Regions from separate parts of the Clostridium senegalense genome, predicted to be linked through region 3. Evidence: riboswitches for the same ligand, from Rfam matches in the RefSeq annotation. Region 3 holds a riboswitch; each other region holds the start of a gene.

The links. Region 3 has a riboswitch for thiamine pyrophosphate ahead of tenA (thiaminase II). Riboswitches for the same ligand answer to the same signal wherever they lie in the genome.
Region 1: linked by a shared signal. The riboswitch ahead of thiS (sulfur carrier protein ThiS) and the one ahead of tenA (thiaminase II) in region 3 are both predicted to bind thiamine pyrophosphate.
Region 2: linked by a shared signal. The riboswitch ahead of thiD (bifunctional hydroxymethylpyrimidine kinase/phosphomethylpyrimidine kinase) and the one ahead of tenA (thiaminase II) in region 3 are both predicted to bind thiamine pyrophosphate.

What each region holds. Positions count from the first base shown of each region.
Region 1 covers NZ_JAHLNC010000010.1:115,599-119,822, reverse strand. Annotated here, with positions in the region: gene KQI36_RS15485 (GNAT family N-acetyltransferase) at 306-749, opposite strand; gene KQI36_RS15480 (alpha/beta hydrolase family protein) at 1,066-1,476, shown strand; TPP riboswitch at 1,575-1,678, shown strand; gene thiS (sulfur carrier protein ThiS) at 1,812-2,003, shown strand; gene thiF (sulfur carrier protein ThiS adenylyltransferase ThiF) at 2,004-2,807, shown strand; gene KQI36_RS15465 (thiazole synthase) at 2,821-3,588, shown strand; gene thiH (2-iminoacetate synthase ThiH) at 3,588-4,224, shown strand, end outside.
Region 2 covers NZ_JAHLNC010000008.1:22,307-26,530, reverse strand. Annotated here, with positions in the region: gene KQI36_RS13220 (helicase C-terminal domain-containing protein) at 1-2,171, opposite strand, end outside; TPP riboswitch at 2,299-2,408, shown strand; gene thiD (bifunctional hydroxymethylpyrimidine kinase/phosphomethylpyrimidine kinase) at 2,464-3,249, shown strand; gene thiM (hydroxyethylthiazole kinase) at 3,260-4,060, shown strand; gene thiE (thiamine phosphate synthase) at 4,053-4,224, shown strand, end outside.
Region 3 covers NZ_JAHLNC010000001.1:961,130-965,353, forward strand. Annotated here, with positions in the region: gene KQI36_RS04520 (ECF-type riboflavin transporter substrate-binding protein) at 1-119, opposite strand, end outside; gene thiT (energy-coupled thiamine transporter ThiT) at 336-929, opposite strand; gene tenA (thiaminase II) at 1,028-1,687, opposite strand; TPP riboswitch at 1,808-1,909, opposite strand; gene trmB (tRNA (guanosine(46)-N7)-methyltransferase TrmB) at 2,319-2,972, opposite strand; gene KQI36_RS04540 (DUF1846 domain-containing protein) at 3,224-4,224, opposite strand, start outside.

The DNA of each region.
Region 1 (4,224 bases), on a different contig from region 3:
CTTAGTTTTATATCCTAAATTTAGATTTTACTATATTAAATTAAAAAGAAACTGGATTTAATCCAGTTTCCACCTCAACTTTTAACTATTACTTATTAACTCTTAACTGCTTTAGGGACTGGCTAACCCTTTTTGTTTATGGAAGTTACATTCAAAGAGTTTGTTTTATTTTATGGTGCTACATTTGTCGTGCCTGTCCCATTTGTTACGGTGTTATACTTAGATATTAATCTTTACTTGATATTTACTCCCAAACCTAAGTTTTATCTAATTCAACATACTACTTAAAGATATAAAAAATATTATTATTTACCAAAAACTATTAAATCATCAATTATTTTAAAATCATTTTTCTCATAAAACTTTTGTGCTGGATAACCTTTTTCGGTATTTAATATCATTCCGTTCATTCCTTGATTTTTAATATTTTTTTCTATTTCTTTCATGAACCAACTTCCAATACCTTTTCCCTGCATTTCATAACTAACACAAAATTGGTCAATATAATATTCCATACCTTCTATCCATGGCTTTTTCATACCAACACTTAATGCTACAATTTTGTCATCTAACATAGCTACATAACCTAGAAAGTAGTTATTATTAAAGTGATTATTGAAGAAATTAACTACTGGATCTCTTGAGTCGTAAACATCATTCCATGGTTCTTTAGAAAATGTGTTTATAAATAAATCAACACATTGATCAAGCATATGTTTTTTCATTTCTAATATAACTAAATTTTTCATTTTATTCTTACCCTCTGTTTCTTAATAAATATTTAAAATATTATAACATAATTTTGTAAATACAACAATTTTTACAAATAAAATAAATTTGAAATTAATATTCTACTGTTAGTTAACAGTTTATTTTAATTAATAGTTTTTATATGTTTAAATTAAATGTGAAATAGTGTAATCTATATTTATGTTAATATAAGGAATTTTAAAGTAATACATTTAATGTTTATATTGATTGATAGGAGATTAAAATGAAATTCAAGGAATTTGGAAATAGGGAATTACCTACCATAATATTTTTACACGGTGGAGGATTATCTTGGTGGTCTATGGAAAATTTTTAGCAGTACCAACTTACAAAATGTTTTATGGTTTAATAAAGAAAAAATGGTTTTCAAAATTACAAGGAAAAATACTAAATGTTCCTGAAGAAATGTTTGAACGTTATTATAAGGATAGTTTAAATATAACAAAAGAATCTTTAGTTAATATTACATTAAGTAATGGAAATTATATATTGAAAAATACAATTAAAAATACAAAAGCTAAGGTTCTAATTATTGTTGGAGAAAAAGAGTTAAAGATTATGAAAAAATCAGCAGAAGAACTGCATAACACTATTTCAAATAGTCATTTATATATAGTTAAAAAAATGGGACATGGGGAACTTAGTTTAGTTAATTATGAGGAATATGTTAGCCTTATTAGAAATTTTTTTGTGAAACGAATGTAGTATTTTTTAAGTGCAATAGCTTTAATTGGAATTGTATATATAAATAAACAAGTATTTACAATATAGTTTTGTAGATGTATAATGAACTTAACTTAATAAAGATTTGCTAGGGGAGCCAATAGTGGCTGAGAGGAATTTTAAGTTTCGACCCTTTGAACCTGATATGGTTAACACCAACGTAGGGAAGTAAGATAGGAAAATATTTAAATTTGAAATAAAATTATAACATATATTTTCATAAGAGCTTACCGGTTGGTAAGCTCTTTTTATATGCAAAAAACATAGCAAAACCCCATAGTAGCTTTATTAAGATGATTTTAGAAAGGAGGAATAGTGTGCTTGTAAACGGTAAAGAAAAGAATTATGAAAGCTTTTCAGTTAGTGAAATGATAAAAGATTTAGATCTTAATGCAGATAAAATTGTTGTTGAACTGAATTTAAAAATATTACCTAAGGAAGAATACGATAAAACAGTATTAAAAGAAGATGACAAAATAGAAATAGTTGCTTTTGTTGGAGGGGGATAAATGCTTATTAAGGTGAATGGAAGAAGCTTTGAAATAAGTGAAAATGTATCTATAAATAATATAAAAGGAAAAATGTATCCTAATTCAGATATGGTAATTATAAACGGGTTTCCAATAAAAGAAGATAAGATTTTAAAAGATAAAGATGAATTGACTTTTATAAAAAAGGGTGAAAAACCAAAAAAAGAAGAACTAGAAACACTAATGATTTCTAGACATACAAAAGGTGTATTTGAAAAACTAAAGAAGTCAGTAGTAGGTGTTGCAGGATTAGGTGGACTTGGTTCTAATATAGCAATATTTTTAGCAAGAATAGGAGTCGGAAGGTTAGTATTAGTAGATTTTGATGTAGTAGAGCCAAGTAATTTAAATAGACAACAATATTATATAAGGCATATAGGGATGAAAAAAACTGATGCAATTAAAGAAATTATTAAAGAAATTAATCCCTATATTTTAGTGGAAGTTGTAGATAGATATTTAGATAAAGACAATGCTATTTATACATTTAAAGATTGTGATGTTGTTATAGAAGCTTTTGATAATGCAAAGTGTAAAGCAGAGCTTGTAAATGCTATTTTACTTGATACAAATAAATATATTATCAGTGGAAATGGAATGGCAGGTAGCTTTTCATCTAATTCTATAATTACTAAAAAGATTAATAGTAGATTTTATGTTTGTGGAGATGGAGAAAATGAGGCAAAAGAAGGTTCAGGTCTTATGGCTCCAAGAGTAAGTATAGCTGGAGGTCATATGGCAAATATGGCAGTGAGAATATTATTAGGTGACAGTGAAGTGTAGAGGGGGAAATGTTGTGAATGATAAATTTATAATTGGCGGAAAAGGGTTAAATTCTAGATTATTTATTGGAACAGGTAAGTATGCATCAAATTCTATTATTCCTGAAATAGTTAAAAGTTCAGAAGCTCAAGTAATTACTATGGCAGTAAGACGAATAAATTTTGATGATAAAGAAGAAAATGTAATAAATCATATACCTAAAGATATGGTATTGCTACCAAATACATCAGGGGCAAGAAATGCAGAAGAAGCAGTGAGGATTGCTAGACTTGCAAAAGCTATGGGATGTGGAAACTGGATTAAAATAGAGGTAATAAACGATTCAAAGTATCTTTTGCCAGATAATTTAGAAACTTTAAAAGCTATAGAAATATTAGCTAAAGAAGGTTTTGTAGTTTTACCGTATATGAATCCTGACTTAGCAATGGCAAAACGAATGATAGAAGCAGGTGCGGAAGCTGTTATGCCATTAGGGGCGCCTATCGGAACCAATAGAGGTTTAAAAACAAAAGAATTGATAGAAATAATGATAGATGAATTAAATAAACCAGTGATTGTAGATGCAGGTATTGGTTTACCTTCTCATGCTTGTGAAGCAATGGAGTTGGGAGCTAGTGCAGTTCTTTTAAATACTGCAATATCATCAAGCAATAACCCTATTCTTATGGCAAGTGCCTTTAAAAAAGCTGTAGAAGCTGGAAGGGAAGCATATTTGGCTAAAGCTGGTGTTGTATCTAAATTTGGAAACGCATCATCACCTTTAACTGGATTTTTAGAGTAATGTCATTTTTAGAGGTTATAGAAAAATACGAAAAATTTAATTTTGAAGATTATTTTAATAGGGTTACAGAGGAAGATATAAAAAGGTCTATATACAAAAACAAATTAAATGAAGAGGATTTTTTAAACATAATATCGCCTAAAGGTGAAAAATATCTGGAAGAAATGGCTCAAAAAGCTCATGAAATATCTAATAGGTATTTTGGAAAAACCGTTCTTTTATATACACCATTATATATTGCTAATATGTGTGTTAACAGATGTGTTTATTGTTCTTACAATCATGATAACAATATTTTAAGAGCAAAGTTAACTATGGAAGAAATAGAAAAAGAAGCGAAGGCTATAGCTGAAGAAGGGTTTAAACATATAATTCTTTTAACTGGTGAAAGTCCTAAAGATACACCAATAGAATATTTAGTAGATGCAATAAAAGTACTTAAGGATTATTTTCCTTCAATTACATTAGAAGTACAACCATTAAGTGAAGAAGATTATAAAAAAGCTATAGAGGCAGGTGCTGATGGATTAACAGTTTACCAAGAAGTATATGATAGAGAAATATACAAGAAAGTACATTTAGGTGGTCCAAAAAGAAATTATAATTTTAGGCTTGATGCACCAGAAAGAGGTGCAA
Region 2 (4,224 bases), on a different contig from region 3:
TTATTTATTCCAGGAAATGTATACGCATAATGAAATCCAACTCCTTTTGTATCATCAAAATGATTTTTTATTAAGTTTTGTCTTAAGGAGATTTTAGGGAGTCCTACACCGACTATAATAGAACCTATTAACTTATCACCTTTTAAATCAATACCTTCTGCAAATACTCCGCCAAGTACGCAAAAACCAACAACATTATTTTCATTAAATTTGCTTAAAAATTCTAATCTATCATTTTCAGTCATAGATGATTCTTGAAGTAGTATATTGGTGTAATTAAATTCTTCAGTCATTATTTTATATATATCTTTCATATATTGATATGATGGAAAAAACACCATGTAGTTTCCTTTTTTAGAGTTTAAAACATTATCTATATAAATACAAACTCTATTATAGTTTGATTGTCTTTTTGCATATTTAGTAGAAACATCATTAGCTATAATAACTTCTCTATTGTCTATATTAAAGGGAGAAGGTAAGGTTATATTGTAATCACCATCTTCAAAAGATAATAATTCTTTATAGTAGTTCATAGGTGATAATGTTGCTGAAAATAATATTGTAGATATTGCATTTTTAAAAGGTGTTTTTAATGCTGAACTTGGATTTATACAAAATAGGTTTATGTTAAGTTCAGAGCCAGCTCCTTCGCTGTAACAAATATAATTATCATCAAAAATGTCATATATCTTTAAAAAATCATTAATTTTAAAGTATAAATCTAATACATTATCTTTAAATTTGATATTATCCTTTGTAAGATAATTAGCCATACTGTCAAAAGCAATTCCTAAATACTTTATAAGTTCAGGTGGTACTTTTTCAAATATATAAAAATTAGTTTCCTCATTATATTTTCTAATTTCAATCATAAGATTATTTACCTTGTCTAATTTTTTGTAAAGAGAATAATCTTCATTTTTTATAAGTTTTTTTAAGTTTAAAAATTCACTTTTCAAAAGTGATGATGAATACATGTCTCTGGCTCGTTCAACTAAGTTATGTGCTTCATCCACAAGTATTATATTTTCATTTTTCTTTTCATTAAAATATGTTTTAAGAGAAACTTTCATATCAAAAACATAATTATAATCACATATTATTAAGTCACAATAACTTATTAAGTCAAGAGAAATTTCGAAAGGACATACATTATGTTTATTGGCATATTGACACACTATGTCTTTATTTATATTTTCTTCATTGGTTATAATGTCTAAAATAGCCTTGTTAGCTCTATCGTAGTGACCTTTAGCAAATTTACAAAGGTTAGGATCACAGTTTGCAGTTTCTTGAAAACATATTTTTTCTTTTGCAGTCAAAGTTAAAGTTTTAATTTTAAGATTTTGCTCTCTTAAAAGGGTTATAGTTTTTTCTGCTATATCTTTAGTACTGCCTTTAGCAGTTAAGTAAAAAATTCTATTGCCAAGCTTTTCACCTAGTGCTTTTATAGAAGGAAATAAAGTAGATATAGTTTTACCAATTCCAGTAGGTGCTTCTAAGAAAAGTTTTTTATTATGTTTTATAGTTTTATATACCGCTACAGACAATTCACGTTGGTGTGGTCTATATTCCTTAAAAGGAAATGTTAAATTTTTTATGGAAGAATCTCTTAGTTTTTTGAAATTATAGTCTAAAATTAAGAATTTATAATATTTTTCAATAGTAGAATAAAAAAAATCATGTAGACTATCTATAGAGATGTTTTCTACAAAATCTTTTGATTGAAGAGTATCTCTATTAACATAAATAATTTTAATTGATATATCTTTAAGATTATAGAGTTTACAATACATATAACCATATATTTTTGCTTGAGCTATATGTAGATTATTATAGGATTCAATTGAAAGTATATCTCTTGAAGTACTTTTTATTTCTAATATTTCTCCATAATTATCTTTAGATATAACACCATCTATTCTTCCTTCTAAATAAATATTTAAATTCTTATAATTAAAAGTATCCTTAATAGGGACTTCCTTAGAAAATACTTCATCTTTTTCTTTATGTTCTTGTTCATATTCTTTTTGAACTGTTTTATGAATTTTTGTGCCTTCAATAGCAGAGTTGGAAGAAGCAAATTCATTATTTAAATCACCATATCTATAAACAAATTCTACTAAACTTCTAACTGAAAGTTTAGCATCAATACAATCTTTATTCAAAATCAAACCTCATTCCTTATTTATAAATTTAAAATAATCTATTATATATATTTTAACAAAGTATATAAGCTTTACAATATGGAAAATATTTATTATAGTTATATATGAGAAAGATTTCAAAAAATAAGAATATTTTAAAGGGAGCTAATGCATTGGCTGAGAGGAAGTTGTTGCCACTTCGACCTATAACCTGATCTGGATAATGCCAGCGTAGGATACCTAAAGTAGATATTTATATGCTCTTTACCAGTGTTAGGTAAAGAGCATTATTTTTTTAAAAGGAGTGTTAAAAATGAAAAAAGTACTTACAATAGCAGGATCAGATAGTGGTGGAGGTGCAGGAATACAAGCAGACTTAAAAGCTTTTTCTGCTAATAGAACTTTTGGTATGAGTGTTATAACAGCAGTTACAGCCCAAAATACATTAGGTGTGAAAGCTATACATGATATACCAGCAGACATTGTAGAATCTCAGATTGAAGCTATATTTGATGATATAGAAGTATCTGCTACTAAGATAGGAATGGTTTCTAATGAAAAAATTATAAGAAAAATAGGAGAAAAGTTAAGATTTTATGATGCAAAAAATATAGTAGTTGATCCGGTTATGGTCTCTACAACTGGTTATGATCTTTTAAAAATGGAATCTAAAAGAGCACTTATAGAAGAACTTTTTCCAATTGCAAAAATAGTAACGCCTAATTTAAGAGAAGCAGAAGTTATATGCGATATGAAAATAAATAATTTAAATGAAATGGAGCAGGCTGCTTTAAAAATATTAGATATGGGACCAGAATACGTACTTGTAAAAGGTGGTCATCTAAAAGGAAAAGCTACTGATTTACTTATGAGCAAAGACTCTACAATAATTTTAGAAAAAGAAAGAATAGATAGTAAAAATACACATGGAACAGGATGTACTCTTTCTTCTGCAATAGCAAGTAATTTAGCTAATGGTTATGATGTTGAAGAGGCAGTAAAGTATGCAAAAGAGTACATAACAGAAGCGATAAAGAAAAGTTTTGATGTTGGGCATGGAAGTGGTCCAGTAAATCATTTTTATAAATTTTATAAATAGAGGAGATATTATGAATTCAATATATAACTATTTAGAAGAATTAAGAGAAAAAACCCCACTAGTGTATCATATAACTAATATGGTCACAATAAATGATTGCGCTAATATAACATTAGCAATAGGTGGATCACCACTTATGAGTTTTAACGAGGAGGAACTAGAAGATATTTTGAAGTTTTCCTCAGCATTAGTTTTAAATATAGGGACTATGGATAATTCTATGATGAATATAGCTATTAAAGCTGGACAAATAGCAAATAAATTAAAGGTACCAATAGTTTTAGATCCAGTAGGTGTAGGTGCTACAAAAGAAAGAGTAAAATTTGTTGAAAAGCTTATAGAAATGGTTAAGTTTTCTGTTATAAAGGGAAATATGGGAGAAATTAAAACATTAATAGGTGATAGTGCAAAAATAAAAGGTGTAGATTCTAATGAAGATATGAAGGATGGAAAATATATTGGGTGTAAACTTTCAAAAAAATTAGGATGTACAATTGTAATTACAGGAAAAGAAGATTTAGTTTGTTATAAAGATAATATATATACTATAAAAAATGGACATAAACTTATGAGTAAAGTAACAGGTACTGGATGTATGACAGCATCTTTAATTGGAGCTTACTTAGGGGTTACAAAGGATAGTTTCACTGCTGGATTCCTAGGAACATTATCTATGGGGATATGTGGTGAAAAAGCAGTAAAAAGTTTAAAAAATAATGAGGGAACTGGTACTTTAAAAGTAAAAATTATAGATAATATATATTTATTAAATAAAAATGATTTAGAGTTAGGGGATGTTGTTTTTGAATAGAAATATAGATTATAAATTATATTTAGTTACAGATAGAGATGTTTTAAAAGGTAGAGATTTAAAACAAGCAGTTGAAGATGCTATTTTAGGTGGAGTGACTTTAGTTCAAATTAGAGAAAAAAATTGTAGTGGAAAAGATTTTTTAAAATATGCATTAGAGGTTA
Region 3 (4,224 bases):
TCTATATTTGTATTTGGTATACCTGTTGGTATTGACCCAAAACGACCTAATATCATAAATACGGCAGATCCAATTCCAACAGCTACAATTGTTTTAATTGGTAATGTATTACGCTTCATCTTTATCTCTCCAAACATTTAATACAAATAAAATTTCATATTATCTTAAATTATAATTTCATAATTATACACCGTTAAATATAAAATTAAACAAGCTAAAAGTCAAGTGGCATATTAAAATTAAATATAAAAAAGCTATCTTAAAATGTTTTTTATTTTAAGATAGCTTTAAATTTATTTATGAAAAATATATTAGATTTCAAATATAAACCAAACTTATACTGGTTTAGCTATTTTGCTAAATCTTTTTATTGGTAAAACTGCCATTAAACCAACTGTTAATAGTCCTTCTACCCCTGCACTACTTATATTATAAATAAATGAGTATAACCAAACATTCATTCCATCAGGTGCATATTGTCCAAAAAATACTGCTCCTGACACTATATTTACAAGTACACTTAGGGACACTGATAGTAAACAGCCTCCAATTAAATTTAACTTTTTACTGCTTCCAAAAGTTCCAGCAAGTCCTAATGCCATTGTTGAAAGCACATAATCTAATAAAAACTGTGCTGGATGCACTACCGTTGCTCCATTTAACAGTTTTAAAAGTCCAAAAATCATACCACCTGTAAGTCCCACTCTTCTTCCATATAATATAGATAAAAGCATTACAGGCAACATAGAAAATAAACTAATTCCACCACCTTGAGGATATTTTATAAATTGTATCAAATAAAGTACAAATGATATTGCACTAAACATAGCTGTAATAACCATAGTTCTTATATTGAATTTTTCTTTTCTTAAATCTATAAAATACATAATCATTAAAATTACACTAAGTATTGTAACTAATATAACCATTACCATGCTCCTTTTGATTTTAATATAAATATCAATCACTAATTAAATTTGAAAAGAAGAAAATTTTTCACTTATATACCAGCATAACATAACCAAATCTACATATCTTGATTTGCCATGTTCCAAAACTCCATTTCATACAGACTACATTTTACAAATATGTCTTTTAGCCTTTCTTTTTCTTTTTCATTTAAATCATTACAAATTTTATTTACATACTCTAACCATACATCTGTAAAATCATTAAAGTCTTTAGAAGAATATTCTTCAATCCAAGGTCTATAAAAGTTTTTCTCTAAATTATCTTTATAATTTTCTAATAAATACTTACCTATATAATTGTAACTCCAAGTACATGGTAGTGTTGCAATAGCTATTTCTTTTATATTCCCTGTTAATGCTATTGACTTCATATAACTTGTATAATTTATTGTAGCAATGTTATACTCCATTTTTTCAACATCCTCTATCTTATAACCATGATCTGTTAAATATTTTATATGAACTGCTGTCTCATCTTCCATAGTTCCCTTAGTTGAACTATAAAAAAACTTCATTTCTTCCATAGTATCAGCTTTTACAACCCCTACACAAAACACTTTTGCATATTCCTTAAGGTATAAATAATCTTGTATAAGATATTTCATAAATTTATTTTTATCCAATGTTCCCTTAGCTAAATTACATATAAATGGATGTTCTTTATATCCTTCCCATATTTCCTTTGAACTTGAATATAAATAATCTGTAAACTTCATAAAACTCCCCCTAATTTTAATATTAAAAATTTTCCAAACACAATAAAAGCTATACCCAACTTGGATATAGCTTTTTATACTTAAATACAAAACTATAAAATTTGCACAAAACTAAAACTTTTCGTTTTAATAACGCTTTCCTACGCTGGTATTATCCAATTTCAGGTTCAAGGGTTAGTATATGTATACCTCTCAGCTTTAATAGCACCCCTAGCTAATTATATTATTCTCTTTTCAATATTCATTATAAAACAAATATATTAAAATATCTACATTTATACTAAATATTCTTAATTAATATTAATTTCTTTTTATCTATTATAGTGTTCCAAATTAAATTTTAAACTTATTTATTTATCAATAACTAACAGGTTGTTTTAGTTAAGAGTTAAGAGTGAACAGTTGTGTTTATTACTACTCACTTCGTTCCTAGTAATTCTCGACGTATCTTTTTATAAATTTGCAAAGCAAACTATAATGATAGATTTTTAAAAATCATTTTCAGAAAGTGTTTGCTACTTTCATCCTAAATTCATAATTCATAAATCCTAATTCTTAACTAACTATATTTGTACTTATTTTTCTCAACTGATAACAAAAATTTATCATCGTACATTTATTATGAATTTTATTATAATGTTGCAATTAAAAACTTTGTTTTTATTCCTTGTGCTGTAAACATTTCTTCATGTTCTGTTACTACATTACCTTTAAAATCACTTTTATGTAAATCATAAGTTATGTACTTTATATTAAATTTACACTCTTTAAAATACTCTAATGACTCTTCAAAAAGTTCATCATCATCAGTTTTAAACCATATTTCTCCGCTCTTTTTTAAAAAAGTTTTATATTTATTTAATTGTCTTGTATGTGTTAATCTTCTTTTCTTATGTTTTTCTTTTGGCCAAGGATTACAAAAGTTTATATATATTCTATCGATTTCATCTTTTTCATCTAACATCTCTTCAATAAGTCCAATTTCCTGTGCCATAAGCTTTACATTGTCAACTTTTCTTTCCTTTTTATCAACTGCATTTTCTATATTTCTTTTTGCTAAAACTAAAACTTCATCTTTTATATCTATAGCTATATAATTAATATTTTCATTTTCTGCAGCATGTTCAGCCATAAATGTACCTTTTCCACAACCTAACTCTAAGTATAACGGTTGAATCCTGTTAAAGCTTTCCTTCCATTTTCCTTTATATTCACTAGGTTTAGCAACAAAAAAATCACAACTTTCTAATTCAGGTCTAGCCCATGGCTTTCTTCTCATTCTCATATTAAATCACTCCATATCTTACAATATATCTTTATATTTTTAATACAAATCACTAGACTTTATTATACATAAAGCCTTTAATTGTATCAATCATAGTTAAGTTTTAACATATAGTTTTTACTTATAAAATTTCAATTCATAATTTAAATTTAATTTTTTATATAGCTATCTTATCTTTAGACATAATAAAAGGGTAATCCCTTTTATTATATTATTTTATTTTGAGATTACCCTATAAAAATATATTCTATTTAATTGTAATAAAGATTTTCTGATGGATATTCTGGGTCACAAGTTATATCTATTCCAATTTTTCTAAATGTCTGTTCATCATTTTTATTTAGTATTGTAGTTGAATGTGCTTGACATCCTTTAAGCATTGGTAATTTTGCCATAGCAACTTGAGCCATAGGATTTGTAGCTGCACAAATACTAAGTGCTATTAATATTTCTTCACATGTTAATGCTGTGTTTTTACTACCTAATGTTTTAGATTTTAAGTTTATTATTGGCTCCAATATAACTGGTGATATTAAATGTATTTCATCTGATATGTTAGCAAAATGTTTAATAGCATTTAGTACTACTGCTGCTGTTGCATCCATAACATTTGAACTTTTACCTGTTAATATAGTTCCATCTTCAAGTTCTAAAGCTACTGCTGGGCATATTTCATTTTTTGCACAGTTTTCTTTAAGTTTTGCTGAATGCTCTCTCGCTGGCATTACAACTTTTCTATCTTGCTCTTTTAAATTAAGTTCTTCCATTATAAGTTTCACTCTTTGGAAAGTCTCTTTATCTGCATAACCTTTTTTATAATCACATGCTGTTTTAAAGTATCTTCTAATAATTTCTTGCTGAGATGCTTCTTTTACTACATCATCATCTATTATTCCGTATCCAACTCTATTAACTCCCATATCTGTTGGAGATTTATAAACAGCCTCTTCCCCAGTTATTTTTTCTATAATTCTTCTTAAAACTGGGAAACTTTCTATATCACGGTTATAGTTTACTGCTACTTTTCCATAAGCATCAAAATGGAATGAATCTATCATATTTACATCTTTCAAGTCTGCTGTAGCAGCCTCATAAGCTATATTAAGAGGGTGTTTTAGAGGTACATTCCAAACTGGGAATGTTTCAAACTTCGAATATCCTGCTACATTACCTCTTTTATACTCATGGTATAACTGACTAAGACATGTTGCAAGCTTTCCACTTCCTGGTCCTGGTGCTGTAACAACTACTA